Regions from separate parts of the Streptomyces sp. NPDC021080 genome, predicted to be linked through region 2. Evidence: predicted binding sites of a transcription regulator. Region 2 holds the regulator's gene; each other region holds the start of a gene.
The links. Region 2 encodes HrcA, which represses chaperone genes, less so after heat shock. Its sites were predicted from a motif close to TTNGCACTCNGNNNNNCNGAGTGCNAA; they were not measured.
Positions count from the first base shown of each region.

Region 1: a site for HrcA is predicted at 2,382-2,408, ahead of groES (co-chaperone GroES). Genes of this name have one in related genera too.
Region 3: a site for HrcA is predicted at 2,562-2,588, ahead of groL (chaperonin GroEL). Genes of this name have one in related genera too.

Region 1 is NZ_JBIRQM010000012.1:117,298-126,931, reverse strand. It holds gene groL (chaperonin GroEL) at 152-1,777, opposite strand; gene groES (co-chaperone GroES) at 1,929-2,237, opposite strand; gene ACH4S8_RS28255 (polysaccharide deacetylase family protein) at 2,533-3,285, opposite strand; gene ACH4S8_RS28250 (polysaccharide deacetylase family protein) at 3,282-4,250, opposite strand; gene ACH4S8_RS28245 (methyltransferase domain-containing protein) at 4,342-5,535, shown strand; gene ACH4S8_RS28240 (cell wall-binding repeat-containing protein) at 5,513-7,564, opposite strand; gene ACH4S8_RS28235 (RNA polymerase sigma factor) at 7,718-9,001, opposite strand; gene ACH4S8_RS28230 (YciI family protein) at 9,046-9,402, opposite strand; gene ACH4S8_RS28225 (FG-GAP-like repeat-containing protein) at 9,612-9,634, opposite strand, start outside.
Region 2 is NZ_JBIRQM010000004.1:210,008-219,641, forward strand. It holds gene ACH4S8_RS11685 (S41 family peptidase) at 1-1,710, opposite strand, end outside; gene ACH4S8_RS11690 (hypothetical protein) at 1,805-2,359, opposite strand; gene ACH4S8_RS11695 (VOC family protein) at 2,505-2,897, opposite strand; gene ACH4S8_RS11700 (16S rRNA (uracil(1498)-N(3))-methyltransferase) at 2,947-3,696, opposite strand; gene ACH4S8_RS11705 (nitronate monooxygenase) at 3,693-4,787, opposite strand; gene dnaJ (molecular chaperone DnaJ) at 4,898-6,034, opposite strand; gene hrcA (heat-inducible transcriptional repressor HrcA) at 6,035-7,051, opposite strand; gene ACH4S8_RS11720 (MBL fold metallo-hydrolase) at 7,227-7,964, shown strand; gene ACH4S8_RS11725 (DUF3097 domain-containing protein) at 8,151-8,957, shown strand; gene ACH4S8_RS11730 (hypothetical protein) at 8,941-9,634, opposite strand, start outside.
Region 3 is NZ_JBIRQM010000008.1:135,122-144,755, reverse strand. It holds gene ACH4S8_RS21205 (NADH:flavin oxidoreductase) at 1-515, opposite strand, end outside; gene groL (chaperonin GroEL) at 814-2,436, opposite strand; gene ACH4S8_RS21195 (cold-shock protein) at 2,762-2,965, opposite strand; gene ACH4S8_RS21190 (MoaD/ThiS family protein) at 3,408-3,683, opposite strand; gene thrC (threonine synthase) at 3,680-4,978, opposite strand; SAM riboswitch class I at 4,996-5,152, opposite strand; gene ACH4S8_RS21180 (glucosyl-3-phosphoglycerate synthase) at 5,357-6,301, shown strand; gene ACH4S8_RS21175 (trehalose-6-phosphate synthase) at 6,380-7,837, shown strand; gene otsB (trehalose-phosphatase) at 7,969-8,823, opposite strand; gene ACH4S8_RS21165 (DUF3263 domain-containing protein) at 8,976-9,203, opposite strand; gene ACH4S8_RS21160 (ROK family protein) at 9,355-9,634, shown strand, end outside.

The DNA.
Region 1 (9,634 bases), on a different contig from region 2:
AGTCCGAAGAGCGCTCATGCCCGGCCGGGACGCCGGACAGCACTTCGCCCCGCCGTTCGGAACGGCGGGGCGAAGTCACGCGGCCCGGTTCGGCACCGGGCCCCTGTCAGGGGCTCAGTGCCGGGTCGGCCTGCCGGTGTCCCGGCCTGCGTCAGTGGGAGTGGCCGTGGCCGCCGTGACCGGCGTCGCCCTCTTCCTCCGCCGGCTTCTCGACAACCAGGGTCTCGGTCGTCAGGAGCAGGGAGGCGATGGAGGCGGCGTTCTCCAGGGCGGAGCGGGTGACCTTGACCGGGTCGATGACGCCGGCCTTGACCAGGTCGCCGTACTCACCGGTGGCGGCGTTGAAGCCCTGGCCCTTGTCGAGCTCGGCGACCTTGGAGGTGATGACGTAGCCCTCGAGGCCGGAGTTCTCGGCGATCCAGCGCAGCGGCTCGACGGCGGCGCGGCGGACGACCGCGACACCCGTGGCCTCGTCGCCGGTCTTGCCGAGGTTGCCCTCGAGGACCTTGACGGCGTGGACGAGCGCGGAGCCACCACCGGAGACGATGCCCTCCTCGACCGCGGCGCGGGTCGCGGAGATGGCGTCCTCCAGACGGTGCTTCTTCTCCTTGAGCTCCACCTCGGTGGCGGCGCCGACCTTGATCACGCACACGCCGCCGGCCAGCTTCGCGAGGCGCTCCTGGAGCTTCTCGCGGTCCCAGTCGGAGTCGGTGTTCTCGATCTCGGCCTTGATCTGGTTGACGCGGCCGACGACCTCGTCGCTGCTGCCGGCACCGTCGACGATGGTGGTGTCGTCCTTGGTGACGGTCACGCGGCGGGCGCTGCCGAGCACGTCCAGGCCGACCTGGTCGAGCTTGAGGCCGACCTCCTCGGCGATGACCTGACCACCGGTGAGGGTGGCGATGTCGCCGAGCATGGCCTTGCGGCGGTCACCGAAGCCGGGGGCCTTCACGGCGACGGCGTTGAACGTGCCGCGGATCTTGTTGACGACCAGGGTCGACAGGGCCTCGCCCTCGACGTCCTCGGCGATGATCAGCAGCGGCTTGGAGGCGTTCGACTGGATGACCTTCTCCAGCAGCGGCAGCAGGTCCTGGATGGAGCTGATCTTGCCCTGGTGGATGAGGATGTACGGGTCGTCGAGGACGGCCTCCATACGCTCCTGGTCGGACACCATGTACGGGGACAGGTAGCCCTTGTCGAAGGCCATGCCCTCGGTGAAGTCGAGCTCCAGACCGAAGGTGTTGGACTCCTCGACGGTGATGACACCGTCCTTGCCGACCTTGTCCATCGCCTCGGCGATGAGCTCGCCGACCTGGCTGTCCTGGGCGGAGAGCCCGGCCACGGCGGCGATGTCGGACTTGTCGTCGATCGGGCGGGCCGTCGCGAGGAGCTCCTCGGAGACCGCCTTGACGGCCGCGTCGATGCCCTTCTTCAGCAGCGCCGGGGAGGCACCGGCGGCGACGTTGCGCAGGCCCTCGCGCACGAGCGCCTGGGCGAGCACGGTGGCGGTGGTCGTACCGTCACCCGCGATGTCGTTGGTCTTGGTCGCCACCTCCTTCACCAGCTGCGCGCCGAGGTTCTCGAACGGGTCCTCGATCTCGACCTCACGGGCGATGGTCACACCGTCGTTGGTGATGGTGGGAGCGCCGAACTTCTTGTCGATGACGACGTTGCGGCCCTTGGGGCCGATCGTCACCTTCACCGTGTCGGCAAGCTTGTTGACGCCGCGCTCAAGGGCGCGACGGGCGTCCTCGTCGAACTTCAGGATCTTCGCCATGGAAGCGGTTCAGCCCTCTCGGAAAATGTGGAGAACGAACCGCGCCCCTGGCGCCCGGCTGGAATGATCGCGGGTGCCAGGGGCGTGGTTCACTGCAATGCTTGGTGCGGGGTTGTCCGGGGGCGAACCCCGAACTCCCTTACCAGGTGAATTACTTCTCGATGATCGCGAGCACGTCGCGAGCCGAGAGGACGAGGTACTCCTCGCCGTTGTACTTCACCTCGGTGCCGCCGTACTTGCTGTAGAGAACGATGTCGCCGACGGCGACGTCGAGCTCGACACGCTTGCCGTCCTCGATGCGGCCCGGGCCCACGGCCAGGACGACGCCCTCCTGGGGCTTCTCCTTGGCGGTGTCCGGGATGACCAGGCCGGAGGCCGTGGTCTGCTCGGCGTCGAGCGGCTGGACCACAATGCGGTCCTCGAGCGGCTTGATGGCAACCTTGGAGCTGGTGGTCGTCACGATCCGACCTCCCCCTTCGGAGATCTCACGGGGTTAACTGTCTGAGGTGGCGACCAGGTCGATCCGTCGTCGCGGGTGCCGGATCTGCCTGTCGCTGTTGGCACTCTCCAGGGGGGAGTGCCAGACCTGAGACTATGACTGCGATTAGCACTCGGTCAAGCGGAGTGCCAAAGGCGTCGGCGTGGCGTCGGCGGGAAGGTGCCGGATCGCACCGAATGGGCGTCGCCCGGGCGGGTGCCCTGCCGCTTCCCGGGCGGGTGCCCTGCCGGTTCCTCGCCGGTGCTCCGTCGGTCCCCTAGAGGTAGTTCTCCAGCCGCGCCGGGGTGAAGCCCTCCCGCTGGATCCGCCGGAGCAGCCGGAGCGTGGCGTCGGTGAGTCCGGGTTCGCCGGGGCCGGAGAGGATGTCGCCCGGCCGGAGCCGGTGCTCGTCGGCGGTCCTGCCGAGGACGATCGCGGCGACCCCGCAGTCGGCGGCGGCGCGCAGGGTGGTGTCGTCGTACCTGCCGTAGGGGGGCCGCAGCAGCCGGGGCCGGACGCCGAAGCGGCGCGCGAGCTTGTCCTGTTGTCCGCAGATCTCGGCGCGCTGGCCGGAGTAGGGCAGACCGCGCAGGACGGCGTGGTCGAGGGTGTGGTTCTGGATGCCGGCGCCGACCGCGCGCAGCCGGGCGAGGTGCCCGTACCCGGGACCCGCGACCCGGTCCGTGAGGAACATGCTGACGGGCAGGCGCAGTTCGCGGACCATGTCGGCGAACAGCGGATCGCGCTCCGCCCCGTCGTCGTACGTCAGGAAGACCACTTTGTCGCGGGTGCGCACCTGGTTCACCACGGGCGGCAGTCCCGTGTCCGCGGTGCGCGCGGTGGTGCGGACGGACACCTTCGGCGCCGGGGCGAGCGGGGCGGAAAGGCCCCAGCGGCGGTACGCCGACTCCGTCGGGTGCACGCGCTGGGCCGCCTTCTTGCCGAGGCGCTCGATGGGGTCGACGGACTGCGCGCAGCCGCTGAGCAGGACCGCCACGAGCAGCCCGGCGGCCGGTACCCGCACCCTCACAGGTAGTCCTCCAGGCGTGCGACCGCGTACCCCTTGGCCGTGACCGTCCGCAGGAAGCGGCGGACCATGTCGGGCATGGTGCCCTTCCACTCCTTGCGGCCCTGGAAGTGGGTGAGGACGATGTCGCCGGGGTGCAGGTCCCGGTCCTCCTCGCGGTACTCCCAGTGGTCGGCGAAGACCTCCTCGTTCCAGATGGGCGCGTACCTGATGCCGCAGGCCTTCGCGGCGCGCAGGGTGTCCTGGTCGTAGTTGCCGTACGGCGGGCGGAAGACGGCCGGGCGCCTGCCGAACTCCTTCTCCATGACGTCCTGCATGCCGCAGATCTCGTGCTTCTGCCGCTCGTAGGACAGCCCAGGCAGATAGGGGTGGGTCAGCGTGTGGTTGTCGAGCGTGACGCCGCGGTCGCGCATCTTCCGGAAGTACCCGTAGTCGTCCTCGACGAGGAAGTCGCTGAGGAAGGCGGTGTACGGGATCTTCAGGTCGCTCATCATCCGCAGGAACGCGGGGTCCTTCTCGGCGCCGTCGTCGACGGTGAGGAAGACGACCTTGTCCTTGGTGGGGACGGTGGTGAAGACCGGCGGCAGCCGCAACTCCTCCTGGCCGTCCACCTCGAAGCCCTTGCGCGCCTCGATGTGCGGTTTCCTCGCGGGCGGCGCCGGGGGCGTCAGCGGTACCGTCACGAGGCCCCAGCGCCTGGCGACGGCGGCGCGCCGGACCTGCGTCCGGCCGAGCCGGGCGGCGTACGCGGCGAGGGCGCCGGCGGGGCCCGTCCGGAGCCCGGCCTGCGGTGCGTGGGCCGGTGCGTGGACCGGCGCGTGGGCCGGTTTGGCACTGTCGGCTCCGGAGGCGGCGGAGCCGGTCCCGGCGCAGCCGGAGGGGAGGAGGGCGAGGGCGAGCACGCCGACGGCCCAGCGCGCACCAGCCCCGTTTGCGCCGGTTTTGTCATTTTGTCGTACGGGTCGCATGGGGCCGGATCCTCCCAGTTCACCGGCCTCGCGAGGGCCCCGACACCGCCGCCGGAAGCGCACCGTCCACCGACTGGCCCACAATGGCCGGGTGAACGACGTCTCCTTCGCCCCCCTCCTCACCGCCGAGGGCCGCGCCCTGCTCGACGAGGTCCGCGCCACCGAACCGGCGCAGGAACTGGCCGTCGCCACCCGGCTGCGCCGCGAACACCCCGCCGAACTGGTCTCGGCGGCGCTCGGACAGGCCCGACTGCGGCAGCGGGCGGTGGCGAAGTTCGGCGCCGAGGACGCCGGACGGATGTTCTTCACCCCGAACGGGGTCGAGCAGTCCACGCGCACGAGCGTGGCCGCCCACCGCGCCGAACGGCTGCGCGCGCTGGGGGTCCGCTCCGTCGCCGACCTGTGCTGCGGCATCGGCGGCGACGCCATCGCGCTGGCCCGCGCCGGAATCCGCGTCCTGGCCGTCGACCGCGATCCGCTGACGGCCGCCGCCGCCCGCGCGAACGCCGACGCGCTGGGGCTCGCGGACCTGATCGAGGTGCGCGAGAGCGACGTCACCGAGGTGGACACCGCCTCGTACGACGCCGTCTTCGTGGACCCGGCGCGCCGGGGCGGCCGGGGCCGGATCTTCGACCCCGAGGCGTACTCGCCGCCGCTGTCCTGGGCGGTCGCGGCGGCCCTCAAGGCTCCGGTCGCCGCGCTGAAGATCGCTCCCGGCATCCCGCACGAGGCGGTCCCCGCCGAGGCGGAGGCCGAGTGGATCTCGGACGGCGGCGACGTGAAGGAGGCGGTCCTCTGGTTCGGCACGGAACCGGGCCTGGTGCGCGCCACCCTGCTGCCGGGCCCGCGCGAGCTGCGCGGCCGCGGCCTGCCGGATCCGGCGGTGCGCGCGGTCGGGCGCTATCTGTACGAGCCGGACGGCGCCGTCATCCGCGCGCACCTGGTCGCCGAGGTGGCCGACGACCTGGACGGCGGGCTCGTCGACGAGACGATCGCCTACATCACGGCCGACGGGCTGCGCCCGACGCCGTACGCCACCGCGTACGAGATCACCGACCGACTCCCCTTCAACGTGAAGAAGCTGAAGGCGCTGCTGCGGGAGCGGGGGGTCGGTGTCCTGACCGTGAAGAAGCGCGGGTCGGCCGTCGAGCCGGAGGAACTGCGGCGCAAGGTGAAGCCGCAGGGTCCGCACTCCGCGACGGTGTTCCTCACCCGGGTGGCGGGCGCCCCGACCATGCTGGTGGGGGCGCCCGCGACACCGGCTACTGGTGGTGGACCGTCTTGAGGGGTGCCAGGTTCGGCTCCGCGCCGACCGGGCCGGACCTCACGACCGTCGCGGCCTGACCGCCGTTCGTGCGCAGCGTGAAGGTGCTGCGCTGCGCGCTCGGGGGCTCCTGGCCGTTGTAGTACGGGTGGTACACGAACTGGCTGCTGCTCGCGCTGATCGAGGCGCCCGCGGTGTCCAGCGTGCCCGCCGCGATCGACCCGGTGCCGCCGAAGCCGACCACGAACTGCGTGCTCGCCGACTCCCGCAGCAGATAGCTCTTGGCCTCGCTCGACAGGGTGTCGCGCGCGGTCCACAGGACGGGTCCGAAGACGTTCATCGCCGCACCTGCCGCCAGGCCGCCACGCCAGTTGTTCGTGTAGGCGAGGGCGGCCTGGCTCGGCGCGCTCCACCAGAACCTGGCGATCGCCGCGGAGGTGCCCTCGTTGGTGCTCGCCGTGATCGGGTAGTACGTGAACGTCGACGGCCACTTCGAGAAGTACGTGTGCGTCAGCGCGTACTTCGCCGAGGCACCCACCGTGATGATCATGGTGTTCTTCGGGTTCAGGCCGTTGAGGTACGCCTTCACCGAATCGGTCAGCTTGTTGCCGTCGTTGAGGACGACGCCGCCCGCGCTGCTCGTACCGTCCGCGCCGGCCGCGGCGGCCGCCGCGAGGGCCGAGTGGTAGTCGGTGCCGGTGGCCAGGAACACGTACTTCGGCGTGCTGGTCACGGACTTCGCCACGGCGACCGAGGTCGAGTAACGGGAGGTCCCCGCAAGCCGCTTCGGCGTGAAGCCGAGCGCGGACACCTGCGAGGAGACCGCGCTGCCGAGGATGGACGTGCCGCCCACGAGGTAGACGTTCGCGCCCGGCTTCAGCACGCGCTTGAGTTCGGCCTTCGTCGCGGAGGACAGCCCGCTCTTCGGGGTCATCAGCACCGGACCGTGCTTCTTGCCGGCCAGCGCGGGCGCGGTGAGCGAGTACGCCGCGTCGTCCTGGTTGATCAGCACCGCGGCCTTGGCGTCCATCAGCCCCGGCACGCTTCCGCCGACGGTGTTCCAGGTCCAGCGCGAGCCGGCCGTGTTGGTGGCGTAGGTGTCGGCGCCCCAGACCCGGCCGGTGCCGTTCTTGCGCAGCGGCTGCCAGCTGGGGTTGACGCCGAAGTTGCTGCCCTGCTGGCCCGCGACCTTGGTGAGCGTGCCGGTGGCCAGGTCCACGTACTCGGTGGTGTGCACGTCGGCGCTGTCGCCCGAGGTGTGGGCGTCGAAGATGATCCGCTTGCCGGTGGGCGACCAGGACGGGTTCTCGTAGCCGCGGGCGTCGGTGGTGATCTGCTTGACGCCCGTGCCGTCCGCGTTCGCCGTGAAGATCTGCGACATGCCGCCGCCGACGTGCCGGACGAACGCCAGCTTGGTGCCGTCCGGCGAGTAGGCGGGCTGCTCGGCGTCGGTCAGCACCCGCTTGACCGTCTTCGCCGTCGAGTCGTAGACCCAGACGCCGTCGTTGTCGTAGCAGCCGTAGTTCTTGCGCCGCTCGAACGCCACCAGGCCCTTCGGGCTCACGGTCGGGTCGTTGTCGCAGACGGTGGACGGTTCCTGGGCGGCCGTCAGCAGCGGGACAGGTGCCCACGAGCCGTCGGAGGGGCCGTAGGCGAGCTGGCCGCCGGTCGAGAAGACGACGTAGCGTCCGCCCCACCAGAACGTCAGGTCCTCGTACGAGGCACTGGACCGGACCCCTGACGCCCAGGGCAGGGTGATCTTCGAGGTGCCGCTCGGCCTGATGCTCGAGATCTGGCTCGCGGCGGTGATGAGCCGGCTGCCGTCCGGAGCCCAGGCGGCGTAGCTCCCGTACAGGCCGGGAACATCGGTGCCCTTGCCCGTGGCGGGGTCGATCAGGGTCGGGCCGTCCACGAGGATCTTGCCCTCGGTGCCCGGCCAGGTCCCGGCGTCGTCGGCGACGGCACCCGGTGCCAGGGCGATCGCGGTGCCGGCGGCCAGGGCCGTCGCCGCGGTGAGCGCCACGAGTCTGTGGCGCGCGGAGATGCGCAAAGGTCTACCCCCCAGGTAGGTGTGTGATGGGCCGCCGGACCGCGCCTCGCGGGGGCCTACGGGTGAACGGACAGCGTCCTTCCCGTGTACGGCAGCGGCGCCACTGTAAGCCTTTGCCGATCACCTTGGGAACGGAGTTACCGGGCGGGAACCTCACGTCTCCGGCAGTTCACGGGCCCGTGTCTCCAGCAACTCCCGTTCGCGCTCGTTCCGCGCCAGCGAGGCCGCCCGCTCGAACTCCGTGCGCGCCTCCCGCGTGCGTCCGAGCCGGGCGAGCAGGTCCCCGCGCACACTCGGCAGCAAGTGGTAGTCGCGCAGGGCCGGTTCACCGACCAGGCCGTCGACGATGGCGAGCGCGGGCTCCGGGCCCTCGGCCATCGAGACGGCCACGGCGCGGTTCAGTTCGACGACCGGGGAGGGGGCGCGGGCCGCCAGCAGGCCGTACAGGGTGGCGATCTGGCGCCAGTCCGTGTCCTCGTAGGCGAAGGCCCGCGCGTGGCAGGCGGCGATGGCGGCCTGGAGGGCGTACGGCCCCGGGCCGCCGGTGGCGACGGCGTCGGCGCGGCTCAGCGCGGTGAAGCCGCGGCCGATCAGCATGCGGTTCCAGCGGCGCCGCTGCTGGTCCCCGAGGAGGACGGGTTCGCCGCCGGGCCCGGTGCGGGCGGCCGACCGGGACTCCTGGAGTTCCAGCAGGGCGGCCAGCGCGTGCACCTCGCTCTCCTTGGGCATCAGCTCGGCGAGCACCCGGGCCAGCCGGAGCGCGTCCTCGCACAGCGCGGGGCGCAGCAGGTCGTCGCCCGCCGTGGCCGCGTACCCCTCGTTGAAGACGAGGTAGATGACCTCCAGCACGGACCCGAGCCGGGCTTCGCGCTCGGGTCCGTAGGGGACCTCGAAGGCGACCCCCTTCGTCGCCAGCGTCCGCTTGGCCCGCACGATGCGCTGGGCGACCGTCGCCTCCGGGACGAGGAAGGCGCGGGCGATCTCGGACGTCGTCAGGCCGCCGAGGAGCCGCAGCGTGAGCGCGATGCGGGCCTCGGCGGACAGGACGGGGTGACAGGCGGTGAAGACCAGCCGGAGCAGGTCGTCGTCGATGTCGTCCGGGTCGGAGGGCTCGTCGAGGTGGTGCGGCGCGGACAGCGAGAGGTCCCGCCCGACCTCCTCCAGCTTGCGCGCGTACCGCTCACGGCGGCGCACGAGGTCGATCGCCCGGTGCTTGGCCGTGGCCGTCAGCCAGGCGCCCGGATTGTCCGGCACGCCGTCGCGCGGCCACTGCTCCAGCGCGGCGACCAGGGCGTCCTGCGCGAGTTCCTCGGCGATGCCGACGTCACGGACGATCCGGGCCACGCCCGCGATGATGCGGGGCGACTCGATACGGAAGATGGTCTCGACGGCGGTGTCGACGCCGCCGGCGGGTACCGGTGCGGGCTGCTGTTCCACAACCCACCATGAGACACCCACGGCGGCGTCCGGCCAAGGAGCGCTCAGCCCTCGGCGATCTCCCGCACCTCGCAGGTGACCGTCCAGTGCTCCTCGTGCACCTTCAGGAACCGCTTGGTCCACTCCAGCGCCTCGGCCATGTCCTTGCACTGCATGATCGCGTAACCGCCGACGACCTCCTTGGACTCGGTGAAGGGCCCGTCGGTGACGGACAGTTCGCCGCCCGAGTAGTGGACGCGCTTGCCCTGTGCGCTGGGTGTCAGGCCCTCGGTCTGGAGCATGACGCCGGCCTTGGTGATCTCCTCGATGAGCTCGCCCATCCGCTGCATCAGTTCGGGGCTGGGGCCTTCGGCGGGTGCGGTGCGCTCGTCGATCTGGACCAGGGAGAGGTAGCGGGGCATGGTGACTCCTCGTGTCTGTGGTGCCTGTGGCGCCCGTGGTGTCTTCGGCGCCTCGGAGGCTGGGCTTCTTCCCGCCTCTCACCCGTGCGTCGAACGGGGGGAACCCGGATCGACACCCGCCCCGAAATTCTCCGGAAGTTTTTTCCCTGGCCCCGCACATCCGCGTCCGCGCAGGTCGTACGGCGGCGTCCGCGCAGGTCGTACGGCGGTTACCGGAGAACGGAACCGAACG
Region 2 (9,634 bases):
GTCGGCGAGTCCGTCCAGGTCGATACGGGTGCTGGGGGCGCCCTCGCTGTCGGGCGTCTCGTCCTTGTCGGGGGCCTCGAAGGGCCTGCCGTGCCGCTGCGGTCCGAAGGGGGACGGGGTCGTCGCGGCCAGGGTGATCAGATACGGCCGGGAGCCGCCGACGAAGGCCAGGTCGAAGACGTGCTCGTCGTAGACGGGGTCGAAGGCGCGGGCCGACAGGAAGGCGAGGTGCTTGCCGTCGAGGGTGAACGCCGGCGCGTAGTCCCGGAAGCGCAGCGGGGTCGCCTCGGTGACCGACAGGTCGGTGGTGTTGGCGAGCTTGAGCTGGCGCAGCGGGCGGGGGCCGGGGTGGGACCAGGCGAGCCACGCCGAGTCGGGCGAGAAGACGAGGCCGGTGACCTCGCCGTCCTCGCTGCGGTCGACCTCGCGGACCTCGCCGCTCTCGCGCTCGACGAGCAGCACGCGCCCGTCGTGCGAGGCGACGGCGGCGCGGCTTCCGTCGGGCGCCACGGCGAGGCCGAGGACCCGGCCGAGCGCGCCGGCGGCGAGCCGTCTCGGGGTGGCTCCGGGGGCGACGCCGGTGGCGGGGGCGAACTCGAGGGCGTCGTCGCCCTCCGCGTCGGTCACCCACACCACGTGTTCCTCGCCCTCGGCGCGGAAGGCGCGGGGCATCCGGGCGCGGACGCCCTGCCCGTCGGCGAGGGCGCGGGTGGGGCCGGAGCGGTGGGTGACCCAGTGGACGGCGCCGCGCACGGAGACCGCGCTGCCGCGTCCGGTGTGGTCGGGCGCGGCGGCGGAGAACCAGCGCGAGGCGCTCACGGGGTGCGGCTGCTGGTCGACGCGCTGGCCGCCGAGCCGGATGTCGAGGCGGCGCGGTTCGGCGCCGTCGAGGTCGTCCAGGAGCCAGAGTTCACCGGCGGAGACATAGACCACGCGAGTGCCGTCGGTGGCCGCGTGACGGGCGTAGAACGATCCCCCACTCTCGGCTTCGCTCGAGCGGGAGGTGCCCCCAAGGGGGGTATGGCGGCGCAGGCCGGATCCGTCGGCGAGGGAGGAGTACAGGGCTCCTACGCCCTCGTGGTCGGAGAGGAACGCGATCCGCTCGCCGGCCCAGAAGGGGTGTTCGAGGTTGCCGTCGATGTCCTCGTGCAGCCGGACGAACTCACCGTCGCCGTCCCGGTCGATCCACAGCTTACCCGCCGTGCCGCCGCGGTAGCGCTTCCACCAGGCGGCCTCGCGTCCCATCGGGGCGGACAGCAGGACGACGCCGCCCTCGCCGTGGGCGACGTCGCCGACGGGCCCGTACGGCAGGGTCGTCGCGGGGCCGCCGTCGAGCGGGACGGCCCGGGCCCAGGTGCGGCGCAGGCTGGCCTGGCCGTGGGTGCTGAGGGCGAGCACCTGTCCGTCGGGGGTCCAGCCGCGTACCTGGGTCTTCGCGCTGCCCCAGTACGTCAGCCGTTTCGCGGGACCGCCGTCCAGGGCGGCGGCGTGCACCTCAGGGGCTCCGTCACGCGTCGACGTCCAGGCGACGGTCGTACCGTCCGGGGAGATGCGTGGATGGCTGACCGGTACGTTGTCGGCGCTGACCCGCCAGGCGCGTCCCCCGCCGTCGAGCGGTGCGGCCCAGATGTCGTCCTCGGCCGTGAAGACGGCCAACTCGCCGTGCAGATGCGGAAACCGGATGTACGCGGAGGCTGCGGAATCGGTCACCCGATCACCCTATGCAGCGCACGCGCGGCCCGACAGAGGTTCGGATCACTTGATCCCTGTACGGTCCGGCCCCCGGCCGGGCGGAGTGGGCAGGTCACTTGCCCTGTGAGGGCCAGCAGGTGGGGTCGCCCTTGCACCACATCGTCTTCGTCACGGTCACGGTCACGGTGGGGTTGGGGCCGCCGTACGTGGGGTGGTAGGTGACCGGCGGGGTGGGTCCCGCGCCGCAGTCGCCGAGGCCCCTCACGCGGAAGACCTGCCGGCCGCCGACGGTGGCGCGCAGATCGCCGCGTACGCAGGCGCCGTTGACGGCCCGGGTCACCTTGCCCTTGACGACGATGGCCCGGCCGTCACCGGTCTTCCCCTGACAGTCGACGGTGGCCACGGTTTTCTCGCTCGGCGAGGGCGACCTGCCCGCGGTGGAGGCGGTACCGACACGGGCGGTGCAGGTGAGCCAGCTCACGTCCACGTGCCGGCGTTTCAGTTCCTTGGTCGCCGTCTGGTCGGTCGTGTAGGACACGGTCGCGGTGCTGAGTCCGTCCACGGGCTGACACGCGGTCACCGCGAACACCCCGGCCGCGCCCAGCCCGAGGGCCGTCAGTACCCGTCCGCGCCTCGTGCGGCGCTTGAAATGCCTCAAAGCCCCCATGAATGGCAGCGTGCCACCGCGCGGCAGCACGCGGTAGACCGCATGCGGCCATCGGGGGTACAACCACCCGAAGGTGTTGCCCGGCGGGCCGGGGAGGTCGTAGAGTTCCCGCTTTCCCGGCCCCGGGCGGGTTTCTGACCGGCCGTCAGCCGAGCATCAGCAGCCACTCCTGGAGTTCCACCAGGTTGCCCTCGGGGTCCTTGAGGTGGGCGACGCGCATGCGGTCCGTCATGGGCGCGGGACCGTGCAGCAGGGTGGCGCCCCGCGAGACGACCTGTTCGCAGTAGGTGTCGAGGTCGTCCACCCGCAGCACCACCAGCGACCGGTGTCCGGTCACGGTGTCGCCGAGCTCTCCGAGGATCTCGGCCATCATGGCGCGGTCCTGGAGGGCGATGCCCGCCGACCCGGTGACCGGACTGAACTTCTCGTACGGGCCCTCGGCCGCGCCCGACTGGGGCTTGAGGCCGAGGACTTCGCAGTAGAAGCGATAGCAGGCGGCGAAGTCGGAGACGAGCAGTCGTACCTGAGCGAGTTCCATGGATTCCCCGGTGAGGTGCGGGCGGTGAGGCCGGTCGGCGGGCGGTGGGTCAGGACCAGCGGCCGGTGCGGGCCAGCAGCAGCGCGGCGGCCACGGTCCCGGCCGTCGAGGTGCGCAGCACCGTGCGCCCCAGGTGGAAGGTCCTCGCGCCGGCCTCGGTGAAGAGGGCGACCTCCTCGGCGGAGATCCCGCCCTCGGGGCCGACGACCAGGACGATCTCACCGGAGGCGGGCAGCGCGGCGGTCGCGAAGGGTTCGGTGCCCAGCGCGGTGTCCTCGTGGAGCACGGCGGCGAGATCGGCTTTGGCGAGAAGTGCGGCAACCTGCCGGGTCGTCATGGCGTCCGCGACCTCCGGGAAGCGCACCCGGCGGGACTGCTTGCCGGCCTCCCGGGCGGTGGCCCGCCACTTGCCGAGCGCCTTCAGCCCCCGCTCGCCCCTCCACTGCGTGATGCAGCGGGAGGCGGCCCAGGGGACGATCGCGTCGACGCCGGTCTCGGTCATGGTCTCGACGGCCAGCTCGCCCCGGTCCCCCTTGGGCAGGGCCTGGACGACCGTGATGCGCGGCTCCTCGGCGGCCTCCTCGGTGACCGCGCCGATCCGTACGATCAGCCGGTCCTTGCCCTCGGCGGCGACGACCACACCGTCCGCCCGGCGTCCGGCCCCGTCGGTGAGCGTGACCGCCTCACCGCTGTGCAGCCGTTTCACGGAGACGGCGTGCCGTCCCTCGGGTCCGTCGAGGACATGGTGTCCCTCGCCGTCCGTGTCGAAGTGCTCGACCAGGAACACCGGTGCCGTCATCGGGCCGCACCCTCTTCCGGGATCTCGGCGGCGGCCGACAACGCTGTCCCGGCGGCCGCGATTTCTGCGTTCAGTACCTCCACCAGCTGCCCGGCGGGCAGGTCACGCGCCATGCGGTGCCCCTGCCCGGCCCACAGTGCCATGCCCTGCGCGTCGCCCGCCTTCGCGGCGGCCTTGCGCAGCGGCAGGGTGAGGTGGTGGATCTCGGGGTAGGCGGCGGGGGCGTACGGGCCGTGCTCGCGCATGAAGCGGTTGGCCAGCGCGCGCGCCGGACGTCCGGTGAAGGCGCGCGTGAGTTCCGTGCGGACGTACAGGGGGTCGGTCAGGGCCTGCTTGTGCACGGCGCTCGCACCGGACTCGGGGGTGGCGAGGAAGGCGGTGCCGAGCTGGGCCGCGTTCGCGCCCGCGGCGAGGACGGCGGCGATCTGGCTGCCGCGCATGATGCCGCCCGCCGCGACGACGGGGATGTCCACCGTCTCGCGGACCTGCGCGACCAGGGTGAGCAGGCCGACGCCCGTGCCGTCCGTCTCCGGGTTGTCCCGGTGGGTGCCCTGGTGTCCGCCGGCCTCGATGCCCTGCACGACGACCGCGTCGGCGCCGGCCCGCTGCACGCCCAGGGCCTCCTCGGCGGTGGTGGCGGTGACCAGGGTGAGGGTGCCGGCGCGGCGCAGCGACCGGAGCACCTCCGGCTTCGGGACGCCGAAGTGGAAGGAGACCGCCGCGACCGGGTTGTCGAGGAGGACGGCGAGTTTGGCGTCGTAGCCGTCGTCGCGGCCGCTGTCCGGGTCGCCGAGCTCGGTCTCGTACCAGGCGGCCTCGCCGGCGAGCTGGTGGGCGTACACCTCGACCGCGGCGGCGTCCGCGTGCTCGGGCTGCGGGAGGAACAGGTTGACGCCGAAGGGACGGCCGGTCAGCCCGCGCAGCTGCTTGATCTCCTGGTACATGCCGTCGGCGGTCTTGTACCCGGCGGCGAGGAAGCCGAGCCCTCCGGCCTCGGACACGGCGGCCGCGAGCTGCGGGACGGAGACTCCGCCCGCCATGGGGGCCTGCACGATCGGGTGAGGGAAGAGATCGGTCAGCGCGGAGGACATGACGGCATGTTGTCACGTCCCCCGGACAAGTCCGAATCCGCCAGTCCGCCCGGAACCGGCCTTCCGTACGAAGGGCACGGGGCGTCTCCCGCCCCGTGCCTCCGCCTGGATCACCGGCCGTTGAAGGCGTCCTTCAACCGGGAGAAGAGCCCCTGCTGACCGGGCTGGAACTGACCGGTGGGCCGCTCCTCACCGCGCATCTGCGCCAGCTCGCGCAGCACCCGCTCCTGCTCCGGGTCGAGCTTGGTCGGCGTCATGACCTCGACGTGCACGACGAGGTCGCCGCGGCCGCCGCCGCGCAGGTGCGTGATGCCCCGGCCGTGCAGCGGGATCGACTGGCCGGACTGCGTGCCCGGACGGATGTCGACCTCCTCCATGCCGTCGAGGGTCTCCAGCGGCACCTTGGTGCCGAGGGCCGCCGCCGTCATCGGGATGGTGACCGTGCAGTGCAGGTCGTCGCCGCGCCGCTGGAAGGTCGAGTGCGGCAGCTCGTGGATCTCGACGTACAGGTCGCCGGCGGGGCCGCCGCCGGGGCCGACCTCGCCCTCGCCCGCGAGCTGGATGCGGGTGCCGTTGTCCACACCGGCCGGGATCTTGACCGTGAGGGTGCGGCGGGAGCGGACCCGGCCGTCGCCCGCGCACTCGTGGCACGGGGTCGGGACGACGGTGCCGAAGCCCTGGCACTGCGGACACGGCCGCGAGGTCATGACCTGGCCGAGGAAGGACCGCGTCACCTGGGACACCTCGCCGCGACCGCGGCACATGTCACAGGTCTGCGCGGCGGTGCCGGGCGCTGCGCCCTCGCCGTTGCAGGTGCCGCAGACGACGGCCGTGTCGACCTGGATGTCCTTCGTGGTGCCGAAGGCCGCCTCGTCGAGCTCGATCTCCAACCGGATCATGGCGTCCTGGCCGCGGCGGGTGCGCGAGCGCGGTCCGCGCTGCGACGCCGTGCCGAAGAACGCGTCCATGATGTCCGAGAAGTTCCCGAAGCCGCCCTGGCCGAAGCCGGCGGCGCCGGCGCCGCCCTGCTGGGACAGCGGGTCGCCGCCGAGGTCGTAGACCTGCTTCTTCTGCGGGTCCGACAACACCTCGTACGCGGCGTTGATCTCTTTGAACCGCTCCTGCGTCTTCGGATCGGGATTGACGTCCGGGTGCAGCTCGCGAGCGAGCCTCCGGAACGCCTTCTTGATCTCGTCCTGGGACGCGTCGCGGCGCACGCCGAGTACGGCGTAGTAGTCCGTGGCCACTTACGACTCCGCCAGGATCTGTCCGACGTACCGTGCCACCGCTCGTACCGCTCCCATCGTTCCCGGGTAATCCATGCGGGTCGGGCCGACCACGCCGAGTTTGGCTACTGCCTCGCCGCCCGAACCGTAGCCGACGGAGACCACGGACGTGGAGTTGAGTCCCTCGTACGCGTTCTCGTGCCCGATTCGCACGGTCATGCTCGAATCTCCGGCCTCCCCAAGCAACTTGAGGAGCACGACCTGCTCCTCCAGCGCTTCGAGCACCGGCCGGATGGTGAGAGGGAAGTCATGTCCGAAACGCGTGAGATTGGCGGTGCCGCCGATCATCAGACGCTCCTCGGTCTCCTCGACGAGTGTCTCCAGCAGGGTGGAGAGCACTGTCGAGACCGTACCCCGGTCGTCCGCCTCGAAGGCTTCGGGGAGGTCCTGGACGAGCTGCGGGACGTCCGCGAAGGGGCGCCCCGCGACCCGGCTGTTGAGCCGGGCGCGCAGGTCCGCCAGCGACGTCTCACCGAACGGCGCCGGGCAGTTGATCATGCGCTGCTCGACCCGGCCGGTGTCCGTGATCAGCACGAGCATCACCCGTGCGGGAGCCATCGACAGCAGCTCCACGTGGCGCACGGTCGAGCGGGTCAGCGAGGGGTACTGCACGACGGCGACCTGCCGGGTGAGCTGCGCGAGCAGCCGCACGGTCCGTCCGACGACGTCGTCCAGGTCGACGGCGCCGTCCAGGAAGTTCTGGATGGCGCGGCGCTCGGGCGCGGTCATCGGCTTGACGCCGGCGAGCTTGTCGACGAAGAGGCGGTAGCCCTTGTCCGTGGGGATGCGCCCGGCACTGGTGTGCGGCTGGGCGATGTACCCCTCGTCCTCCAGGACCGCCATGTCGTTGCGGACGGTCGCCGGCGAGACGCCGAGACGGTGCCGCTCGGTCAGCGCCTTGGAGCCGACCGGCTCCTCGGTGCCCACGTAGTCCTGGACGATGGCGCGCAGCACCTCCAGCCTGCGTTCGCTGAGCATCGCGCACCTCCAGAAGTCGACTCGGTGGTCTTCGTGGCCTTCGCGGCATTCGTCTGGCACTCAGCGCACGCGAGTGCCAACGTCCCCCGCCCAGTGTACGGCGGTGAGGCACGCCCCGGGCAAGGGCGGGCCTGCGATGTCGTGCACGGCACCCGGTCACCGTTAGCGTCGCCGCATGAGGCTGACTTGGGAAGAGCTGGGATGGGAAAGGGTGGCGCCCCGGGTGGGGCGACGGCGGCTTCCCGGCTGGGACTGCACGGCCGGGCTCGTCGTCGGCGAGGGGGCGGCGCTGATGATCGACGCGGGGTCGAGCCTCGCGGAGGGCGCCCGGCTGCGCGCCGACGCGCTGGCCCTGACCGGCGCACGTGTGACCCATATCGCGCTCACCCACCCGCATTTCGACCATGTCTTCGGTGCCGCGGCGTTCGCCGGCGTGGAGATCTTCGCCGCCGGCGGCTCGTCCGAGGGGTACGAACGCGGCCGCGGGGAACTGTGCGCGGACGCGGTGCGCAACGGTCTCGACCCGCGGGCGGCGGAGGAGGCGGCCGACACCCTCGTACGTCCGCGGCACTTCGTCCGGGGCACCTGGGAGCTGGAGCTCGCCGGCGGCGTCGAGGTCCGGCTGGTGCGGACGGGCGAGGGCCACACCGCCCACGACCTCGCGGTCGTCGTGCCGGGCGACCCGACGGTGGTGTTCTGCGGCGACCTGGTCGAGGAGTCGGGCGAACCGCAGGCGGGCCCCGACGCCGTGCCGTCGCGCTGGCCGACGGCTCTCGACCGGCTGCTGGAACTGGGCGGCGAGGACGCGCTGTACGTCCCCGGGCACGGGGCGGTCGTGGACGCCGCGTTCGTACGGGCCCAACGGGACGCCTTGGCGGCGCGCTTCGGCACGACGGGTCGCACGACGGATTAGGCGGGTCCGGCACGGGGAGGCCGGGCACGCCGGGTTCCGGCTCGGCGGGGCCGGGGAGGCCGGGGCCGGGGAGGCCGGGGCCGGGGAGGCCGGGGCCGGGTCCGGGTCCGGGTCCGGAGAGGCCGGGCACGGCGGGTTCCGGCGTGTCGCGGTGAGCCCCGCCGGACTTCTCCTATCGTCATCCGAATGCGCCAGTACTCTCCGGACCTGACCCCGCCGTGGAAGAAGCCCTCGTCCGTGCCCGAGGTCCCGGCGGACCCGGGTCTGGTCGTCGAGGAGCCCGGCACCGGCTTCTGCGGCGCGGTGATCCGCTGCGAGGCGGGCACGGTGACCCTGGAGGACCGCTTCGGCAAGCACCGGGTGTTCCCGCTGGAGCCGCGCGGCTTCCTCCTGGAGGGGAAGCCGGTGACGCTGGTCCGCCCGGCGGCCGCGGCACCGGTCCGGCCCGGCCGGACGGCATCCGGCTCGGTGGCGGTCCCCGGCGCCCGCGCCCGGGTCGCGCGCGCCGGGCGCATCTACGTCGAGGGCCGCCACGACGCCGAGCTGGTCGAGCGGGTCTGGGGCGACGACCTGCGCGTCGAGGGCGTCGTCGTGGAGTACCTGGAGGGTGTCGACGACCTCCCGGCGGTCGTCGCCGCGTTCGCCCCGGGCCCCGACGCCCGGCTCGGCGTCCTGGTGGACCACCTGGTCCCGGGCTCGAAGGAGTCCCGGATCGCGCAGGCGGTCACGAGCGAGCACGCCCTGGTGCTCGGCCACCCGTACATCGACGTCTGGGAGGCCGTGAAGCCGTCCTCCGTCGGCATTCCGTCCTGGCCCCGCGTCCCGCACGGCCAGGACTGGAAGACGGGCGTCTGCCGGGCCCTGGGCTGGCCGGAGAACACCGGCGCGGCCTGGCAGCACGTCCTGTCCCGGGTCCGCTCCTACAAGGACCTGGAACCGGCGCTCCTGGGCCGGGTGGAGGAACTGATCGACTTCGTCACGGCGCCGGAGTGACCGCCCGGCCTCCGGTGCCCCGGGTCCGGCGCCGGTGCCCCTTCAGATCCGGGTCCCCGCTGTGGCCGGACGCCATCCGCTGCCCGCCGAACCAGAGGTCCGGTGCCCACCGGAGGCAGCCCGCCGCCACGGCGTGCCGAGCGTCGGAGGGCTGGAGGGAGACGCTGTACCGGAGCCGGGGCAGGTCCGGCCGCAGCGGCTCGCTGTCACGGACGAACAGCCACAGCTGCGGGTCGTCGCGGTCGATCCCGCCCTTCGGACAGAGCTGGAGCGTGCGCAGCCACCCCTCCTCGTAGATGCCGACGCCGGCCAGCGAGTCCCACGCCACGGTCGTGGACCGCCCGCGCCAGGAGACGTGGAACCCGGCCGCGTCCATCGTGACGCGACGGCTCCACTGCCATCGCAGGCCTCGGACGACGAACCGCAGGACCACCCCGGTGAGCAGCACCGGCAGGACGGCGACCGCGTACCGGACGAACGCGCCCACGCCGTGAGCGTGCCCGTGCACGAGCAGCCAGGTGATCCACGCGTACAGCGCGATCGTCGGCAGGGCCACGGCGATGCGCCGACGGGCCAGGATCACACCCCGGTGGACGACCACCGTGTCCCCGATGTCGACCGGCTCGAACACCACCGGTTCGCGCGCCGCGGAGCCGGGCTGCGCGGCCGTCCGCTCC
Region 3 (9,634 bases), on a different contig from region 2:
TCGAAGCCGATGCGCTCGGCGTCCGCGGCGGCCTTGGCGAAGGCCTCGATGACGTCGTCGAGGTCCTGCCGGGTCATGCTCCTGCCGGTGACCTCGGCGCCCTCCTTGTAGAGGCCGGAGGGGCCGACCGGCGGAGCGTCCGCGAACGGGGGCTCGCCCGCCTTGCGGACCATGCCTATGTGCCACAGCTGCGGGACGATCGTGCCGCCCGCCGCATGTACCGCGTCGGCGACCTTCGCCCATCCGGCCAGCTGGTCCTCGCCGTGGAAGCGCGGCACCTCGTTGCTCTGTCCGGCCGAGTCGTGGCCGACGTACGTGCCCTCGGTCACGATGAGGCCCACGCCCGCGGCGGCGCGGCGGGAGTAGTAGCCGACCACGTCCTCGCCCGGCACACCGCCCGGCGAGAACATCCGGGTCATCGGGGCCATGGCGATCCGGTTCGGGACGGTCAGGCCGTTGATGGAGACGGGACGGGACAGGATCTCGGCTGCGCGGGACGCGGCGTCAGCGGTCACGTGGGGGCTCCTCGAAGAGGTGGTCGGTATGACGTCGAGCGGTCTGCGAGGCAGGAGATTCCATGCGGTATGTGCACGTGCATCAACTGCTCTTCAGCCTCAACCGTCGTACCGGGCCCCGCATTCCGCCGTTCCCGCACCGGCTCCTGTGATCCGGGCCACGCCGGCCGGGGCCCGCCGCACTCCCCTGCGGCGCCGGGACGGGCCGGGGCTGGCCGGAGAACGCCCGAGGGCGGCACCCTCCCTCTCGGGAAGGTGCCGCCCTCGGAACGTCAGGACGTTGATCGACCGGGGTCGATCAGAAGTCCATGTCACCGCCCGGCATGCCGCCGCCGGCCGGGGCCGAGGCCTTCTCCGGCTTGTCGGCGATGACGGCCTCGGTGGTGAGGAACAGCGCGGCGATGGAGGCGGCGTTCTGCAGGGCAGAGCGCGTCACCTTCGCCGGGTCGATGATGCCTTCGGCGATCATGTCGACGTACTCACCGGTCGCGGCGTTCAGGCCGTGGCCGACGGGCAGGTTGCGCACCTTCTCGACGATGACGCCACCCTCGAGACCACCGTTGACGGCGATCTGCTTGAGCGGGGCCTCCAGGGCCAGGCGCACGGCGTTGGCGCCGGTCGCCTCGTCACCCGTGAGCTCGAGCTTCTCGAAGACCGAGGAAGCCTGGAGCAGGGCCACGCCACCACCGGCGACGATGCCCTCCTCGACGGCCGCCTTCGCGTTGCGAACGGCGTCCTCGATGCGGTGCTTGCGCTCCTTGAGCTCGACCTCGGTGGCGGCACCGGCCTTGATGACGGCCACGCCGCCGGCCAGCTTCGCCAGACGCTCCTGGAGCTTCTCGCGGTCGTAGTCCGAGTCCGAGTTCTCGATCTCGGCACGGATCTGGTTCACACGGCCGGCGACCTGGTCGGCGGAGCCGGAGCCGTCGACGATCGTGGTCTCGTCCTTGGTGATGACGACCTTGCGGGCGCGGCCCAGCAGGTCCAGACCCGCGTTCTCCAGCTTGAGGCCGACCTCCTCGGAGATGACCTCGCCGCCCGTGAGGATGGCGATGTCGCCGAGCATGGCCTTGCGGCGGTCACCGAAGCCCGGGGCCTTGACGGCGACGGACTTGAAGGTGCCACGGATCTTGTTGACGACCAGGGTCGACAGGGCCTCGCCCTCGACGTCCTCGGCGATGATCAGCAGCGGCTTGCCCGACTGCATGACCTTCTCCAGGAGCGGGAGCAGGTCCTTCACGTTCGCGATCTTGGAGTTCGCGATCAGGATGTACGGGTCGTCGAGGACGGCCTCCATACGCTCCATGTCGGTGGCGAAGTACGCCGAGATGTAGCCCTTGTCGAAGCGCATACCCTCGGTGAGCTCCAGCTCCAGACCGAAGGTCTGGGACTCCTCGACGGTGATGACGCCTTCCTTGCCGACCTTGTCCATCGCCTCGGCGATGAGCTCGCCGATCTGGGTGTCGGCGGCGGAGATGGAGGCCGTCGAAGCGATCTGCTCCTTGGTCTCGACATCCTTCGCCTGCTCCAGCAGGGCACCGGAGACGGCCTCGACGGCCTTCTCGATACCGCGCTTGAGGGCCATCGGGTTGGCGCCGGCGGCGACGTTGCGCAGACCCTCGCGGACGAGCGCCTGGGCGAGAACGGTCGCGGTGGTCGTACCGTCACCGGCGACGTCGTCCGTCTTCTTGGCGACTTCCTTGACCAGCTCGGCGCCGATCTTCTCGTACGGGTCCTCGAGCTCGATCTCCTTGGCGATGGAGACACCATCGTTGGTGATCGTGGGGGCGCCCCACTTCTTCTCGAGGACGACGTTGCGGCCCTTGGGGCCGAGCGTCACCTTGACGGCGTCCGCGAGCTGGTTCATGCCGCGCTCGAGGCCGCGCCGTGCCTCCTCGTCGAACGCGATGATCTTGGCCATGTGAAGTGGTCCTCCCGGACGGGGTGGATTGCTCCGGATCGCGCCCGCGCCCGCGACGGACGGCCCTCGAACCCTGTGGTTCCTTGCCCCACAGGCCCGTGGACCTCGCCGGCCCGATCCAAGTTCTGTCACTCTCACTCGGAGAGTGCTAACGCAATGATTAGCACTCGACCCCTGCGAGTGCAAGCGCCTCTCGGCAAAACCGGCACGCCGAGCGACCCTCGACAAGAGGCAAGGCCCGGCCCGGAACGCACGAGGGGCTCGCATCCCCGGTGGGATGCGAGCCCCTCGTGCGTGAGTGAGTCGGTGGTCGTTCGCGCCCGGATCAGACGGCGAGTTTGACCATGTCCGCCTGCGGACCCTTCTGGCCCTGCGAGATCTCGAACTCCACTCGCTGACCCTCTTCAAGGGTGCGGTAGCCGTCCATCTGAATCGCGCTGTAGTGCACGAAGACGTCCGCACCACCGTCGACCGCGATGAAGCCGTACCCCTTCTCCGCGTTGAACCACTTGACGGTGCCCTGAGCCATGCCTAACTCCCCTATTACTGGCCCTTGCACAGATCCACACTTCGCGGATCCGGGTCAGACCTCACCCCCCAAACGGTTGGGGGTGTGCGCCGGAACGCGTCGACCGCGGCTGAATGTATCTGTCCAACTGCCCTCTGCAACAGGTCAATCGGACGAGAATTCTGGGCATGGCCGATCATTGATATGCGGAGGATACGCACGGATCCAGGGCAAGTCGGACCCCGCAATTGCCATAAAATGCCCAAATAGGTGAGCTACTTTGGCTACTTCTTGTCGCCCGCCGAACAGCCACTCATATGCGTCCGGCATGAAACCAACATCCAAATCGGAGCGACTTCCCCAACTCTAGCGCGTTCAATCCAATAGAATTGCCCCCTCCGTTTGTCTCACGGAGGGGGCAATTCTGTGAACGCACTGTGTTCGGCATTACCGAGGGTAACGATCAGCCTCCGGCGACGGCCGGAATGATCGAGACGCCGGACCCTGCCGGGGTCGCCGTCTCCAGCCCCTGCTCGAAGCGCACGTCGTCGTCGTTGACGTACACGTTCACGAAGCGGCGCAGCTTGCCCTGGTCGTCCAGGACGCGCGCGGCGATGCCCGTGTGGTTCTTCTCCAGGTCACCGATGACCTCGGCGAGGGTCGCGCCCTCGGCCTTCACCTCGGCGGCGCCACCGGTGTAGGTGCGCAGGATGGTGGGGATGCGGACGTTGACGCTCATGATGCGAGGCCAGCCTCTCGGAAGGAGTCGAGGTTCGGGCGGATGGTCGCGGTCAGCCCGGTGTCGGAGGCCACCGCGTCCAGGGTCTTGAGGCCGTCGCCGGTGTTCAGCACGACGGTGGTCAGCGTCGGGTCGAGGAGACCGTTCTCGATCAGCTTGCGGGTCACGCCGACGGTCACACCGCCGGCGGTCTCCGCGAAGATGCCCTCGGTGCGGGCCAGCAGCTTGATCGCGTCCACGATCTGGTCGTCGTTCACGTCCTCCACGGCCCCGCCGGTGCGCCGCGCGATGTCCAGCACGTACGGTCCGTCCGCCGGGTTGCCGATCGCGAGCGACTTGGCGATGGTGTCCGGCTTCTGCGGCCGTACGACGTCGTGGCCGGCCTTGTAGGCGACGGAGACCGGGGAGCAGCCCTCGGCCTGGGCGCCGAAGATCTTGTACGGCTTGTCCTCGACGAGCCCGAGCTTGATCAGCTCCTGCAGACCCTTGTCGATCTTCGTGAGCTGGGAGCCGGAGGCGATCGGCACGACGAGCTGGTCGGGCAGCTTCCAGCCGAGCTGCTCGCAGATCTCGTACGCCAGCGTCTTGGAGCCCTCGGCGTAGTACGGCCGCAGGTTGACGTTGACGAAGCCCCAGCCCTCGCCCGCCGGGTCGCCGATCAGCTCGGAGCAGAAACGGTTCACGTCGTCGTAGTTGCCCTCGATGCCGACGAGCTCGCCGCCGTAGACCGCGGCCATGACGACCTTGCCCTGCTCCAGGTCGTGCGGGATGAACACGCAGGAACGCAGACCGGCGCGGGCCGCCGCGGCGCCCACCGCTCCGGCGAGGTTGCCGGTGGAGGAGCAGGAGAGGGTGGTGAATCCGAAGGCGCGGGCCGCTTCGAGGGCCTGGGCGACGACGCGGTCCTTGAAGGAGTGCGTCGGGTTGCCGGAGTCGTCCTTGACGAAGAGCTTTCCGGCGTCGACACCCAGCTCGCGGGCCAGGTTGTCGGCCTGGACGAGCTTGGTCCAGCCGGGGTTGATGTTCGGCTTGTCCGCCACGTCCGCGGGGACGGGCAGCAGCGGCGCGTAGCGCCAGATGTTCGCGGGTCCCGCTTCGATGCGCTTGCGGAGTTCTTCGGCGTCGTAGGCCGAGAAGTCGTAGGCGATCTCGAGCGGGCCGAAACACTCCTCGCAGGCGAAGACCGGGCCGAGCGGGACGCGGTGTCCGCACTCGCGGCAGGAAAGCGCCGCGGCCGGGCCGAGGTCCACCGAGTCGGCGGAGTTCGTGGTGCTTGCAACTGTCTGCGCAGCCATGGAGGCGAGGCCCTTTCTCCTCATCTTCCTCACGGCGCACTTCGCCGTGAGACGGATTTGGCACCTTCCCTAGCCGGGAGCCTCGCGACGCGATCGACATCGATCGGTACGAGACCGGCTGGAGGGTTGCCGGGGCTTCATCGGGCCGTATCCCTCTGCCCCTCTGGATGAGCGGTATTTGATTGTTGAACTGTTGAACACGATACGCGCCGACGATCCAGGACATGCGATGGTCATGCGCGTTGTTCAAGACTGTAACCGAAGGCCTGGACAGTTGAGATAGTCGTCCGAACCGCGAGACGAGCCAATCGATCTGCCGCTGGCCGCAGCGGGCACGCCGATGAGAGCGTGTGATCAGACAGTGAGGAGCCGCAGACGGTGCTGAGAGAAGTCGAAAGCTGGCTGAGCACACGCTCCTGGTCCGTGACCGACCGCCCGCTCCACAAGCTCATGGCAGCCAAACGCGTGACCGGGTCGACGGTCAGCGTCGTGCTGCCCGCGCTCAACGAGGAGGAGACGGTCGGCGAGATCGTCTCGATCATCCGCCACGACCTGATGCAGCAGGTGCCCCTCGTCGACGAGATCGTCGTCGTCGACTCCGGTTCGAGCGACCGCACCGCCGCGGTCGCCGCCGCCGCCGGCGCGCGTGTCGTGCACCGCGACGACATCCTCCCACGGATCCCGGCCGTGCCCGGCAAGGGCGAGGTGCTGTGGCGGTCGCTGCTCGTGACGAGCGGGGACATCGTCTGCTTCGTCGACGCGGACCTCAAGGAGTTCTCGTCCGACTTCGTCTCCGGCATCGTGGGCCCGCTGCTCACCGAGCCCGGCGTCGACCTGGTCAAGGCCATGTACGACCGCCCGATGGCCGGTGGCGGCGGACAGGGCGGCCGGGTCACCGAGCTGATGGCCCGCCCCCTGCTGAACATGCACTGGCCGCAGCTCGCGGGCTTCGTCCAGCCGCTCGGCGGCGAGTACGCGGCCCGCCGCTCGCTGCTCGAGCAGCTCCCCTTCCCCGTCGGCTACGGCGTCGAGCTGGGCATGCTCGTCGACGCCCTGCACCTGGTGGGCCTGGACGCCCTCGCCCAGGTCGACGTCGGCGTGCGCAAGCACCGCCACCAGGACGGCCAGGCACTCGGCCGCATGGCCGCCGCGATCTACCGCACCGCGCAACTCCGGCTCGCGCGCGGCCATCTGATCCGCCCCTCCCTCACCCAGTTCGAACGCGACCGGGACGGTTTCCGGCCGCGCACGTACTCGGTGGACACCGAGGAAAGGCCGCCGATGAGCGAAATCTCCGAGTACCAGACACGCAAGGCCGCGTAGTCCGGCGCCGACGGCCGACGATCGCATACGGCCGAAGAGCGCGTTTGAGCGTTTCGACACGGGGCTAGGTTTCGAGGCATGGCTTCAACGCGGGGTGCCCGCCGGATTCTGGTCGCGTCCAACCGCGGCCCGATCACCTACGAGGTACGGGAGGACGGTTCGCTGCACGCCCGGCGCGGCGGCGGCGGCCTCGTCTCGGGACTCTCGGCGATCGGGCCGGACGCGGGCGCCCTCTGGGTCTGCTCCGCCCTCGGGGACGGCGACCGGGAGGCCGTGCGGCGCGGAGTCCACGAGGACGGCGTACGGATGCTGGCCATCGACGCCGACACGCACGCCGACGCCTACAACGGCATCGCCAACTCCGTGTTGTGGTTCGTCCACCACATGCTCTACCAGACCCCGCTGGAGCCGGTCTTCGACGCGGAGTTCCGGCGTCAGTGGGAGTCGTACCGGACCTACAACCGGGCCTTCGCCGAGGCACTGGCCGAGGAGGCCGCCGACGGCGCGACGGTGCTGGTGCAGGACTACCACCTGTGCCTGGTGCCCGGGATGCTCCGCGAACTGCGCCCCGACCTGCACATCGGTCACTTCTCCCACACCCCGTGGGCGCCCGAGGACTACTTCCGGATGCTCCCCGACGACATCCGCGCGGAGCTGATGGCGGGCATGCTCGGCGCCGACCGGGTGGCCTTCCTGACCTGGCGGTGGGCCACGGCGTTCCTGCGCTGTGCGGAAACGACCGACCCCTGGCGCTGGGCCGGGTCCTGGTCCTCGGTGACGCCCCTGGCGGTCAGGCACCTGGACGACCCCGGGGCGGGCGGGCGCGAGACCCGCATCGGGGTGCACGGCCTCGGCGCGGACGCCGAGTTCCTGCGCGAGCGCTCGCACCGCGCGGACGTCGGGGAGCGGATGACCGCGCTGCGCGAGGAGATCGGCGCGGGCCGCAGGACGATCGTGCGCGTCGACCGGACCGAGCTGTCCAAGAACATCGTGCGGGGACTGCTGGCGTACCGGCAGCTCCTCGACGACCACCCCGAGTGGCGCGAGCGGGTGGTCCACGTGGCGTTCGCCTATCCGTCGCGGCAGGACCTCGCGGTGTACCGGGACTACACGGCCGAGGTGCAGCGGCTCGCCGACGAGATCAACTCCGGTTACGGAACGCCCGGCTGGACCCCGGTGGTCCTGCACGTGAAGGACGACTTCGCGCGCTCGCTCGCCGCCTACCGGCTGGCCGACGTCGCCCTCGTCAACCCCATCAGGGACGGCATGAACCTCGTCGCCAAGGAGATCCCGGTCGTCTCCGACGAGGGCTGCGCTCTGGTCCTGTCACGAGAGGCCGGGGCCTACGAGGAACTGGGCGAGGACGCGATCACGGTGAACCCGTACGACATCACCGGTACGGCGCGGGCGCTGCACGAGGCGCTCGGCATGCAGCCGGGCGAACGGGCCGAACGCACCAAGCGACTGGCCGCCGCGGCCACCGCCCTGCCCCCGGCCCAGTGGTTCCTGGACCAACTGCGCGAGCTGGAGGCCTGAGCAGAGGCTCCAGCCCCTCCGGCGCTTGAGGAGCGGGGTCCGGGGCGGAGCCCCGAGGTGGGAAGGGCAGGGGCGGAGGGGGCGAAACAAGCCTGCCCCGCCCCGGCCCGACCGGGTGACCAGCCGCGGGGTCAGGCGAGCCGGGCCGCCAGGGCGGCGAGGAGCCGGACGACTCCGGCGGGCCCGTCGACCACCAGGTCGGCGCGTTCGGCGAGTTCGGCGACCTCGGAGCTGCCGCTGCACACCAGGAGCCCGGGAATCCCGTCGGAGCGGAGCTTGTCGACGGCGGCGAAGGCGGGCAGATCACCCAGGTCGTCCCCCGCGTACAGGACGGCCTCGGCGCCGCTCTCCCGGACGTACTCCATGAGGGCGACGCCCTTGTCCGTGCCCGGCGGGCGCAGCTCCAGGACCATGCGCCCCGGCTCGACGATCAGACCGTGCCGGGCGGCGAGTTCGCCCAGCGGCTCCCGGAGCGCCTCGAAGGCGGACTGGGGGTCGGCGGCGCGGCGCGTGTGCACGGCGACCGCCCGGCCCTTCTCCTCGATCCAGGTGCCCTGCCAGGCGCCGATCCGGTCGAGGAAGCCGGGCAGCTCGGCACGGACCGCGGCCACCCCGGGGTGCGGGGCGGGAGCGGTGACCGTGCCGCTCACCGCGTCCCAGCGCTCGGCGCCGTAGTGGCCGAGGACGACCAGGTGCTCGAGGCCGGGCACGCCCGCGAAGCCGCCGTGGCGCACGGCCACACCGGCCGGGCGGCCGGTGACCACGGCGACGGAGGCGACCTTGGGGGCGAGCGCGGCGAGTGCGGGGACCGCGTCGGGGTGCGCGCGGGCCCGGTCGGGGTCGGGGACGATGGGGGCGAGGGTTCCGTCGAAGTCGAGTGCGACGACCGTCCGGGCCGGGCGCGTGAGGATCGCTTCCAGAGCGTCGCGTCCGGCGGGGGTCACCGGAGCCGGCAAGAAGTCCTTGGATTCGGGGTGGCTGCCCATGGGGCGACCCTATCCGGGTGAGCGCGGACGCACCCCCGACTCATGGCCGGGCGAACACCCCACGACCAGGAATGCCTCGATCCCACCACTCGCACCCGCCCCCCGACCACACCGGCCGCACCGGCCACGTGATGGCGTCCTCGCCCACGAGTTCAGCGCTCCTCCCGGCGGGCCTCCCGCACCCGGCGGAGCCTGTTCACCGTGACGGGGTCGTGCGCCAGGGCGCGCGGGTCGTTCAGCAGCGCGTTGAGCAGCTGGTAGTAGCGGACCGGGGCCAGGCCCAGCTGTTCGCGGATGGCGCGCTCCTTGGCGCCGGGACCGGGGAAACCGCGGCGCTCCAGGGCGAGAATGCTCCGTTCACGCGCGGGCAGTTCTTCCATGGACAGCACGGTAGTCCCCGGCACCGACAAGCGCCGGGGCCGGGACGGAGGCCGCCGCGCCCGGGGCGCCGTCCCGGAATGCGGAACACGAGGTCGCCTATCCCGTGAGTGGACTAGACCTTTCCAGGGGTAAAGGGCGACACTGTCCCCCGTGAGACACGTCATCGCCCTCGATGTGGGCGGCACCGGGATGAAGGCCGCCCTCGTCGGGGTGGACACCGAGCCCTCCCCGGACCGCCCCGACGCGCCGCGGCCCGAGGCCCCCGGGCACCCCGCGCTGCTGCACCAGGCCCGCCGCGCGACCGGCCGTGAGCGCGGGCCCGACGCCGTCGTCGAGGACATCCTCGACTTCGCCGCCGAGCTGCGTGCCTACGGCGAGGAGCACTTCGGGACGAGCGCGCTGGCCGCCGGCGTCGCCGTCCCCGGCATCG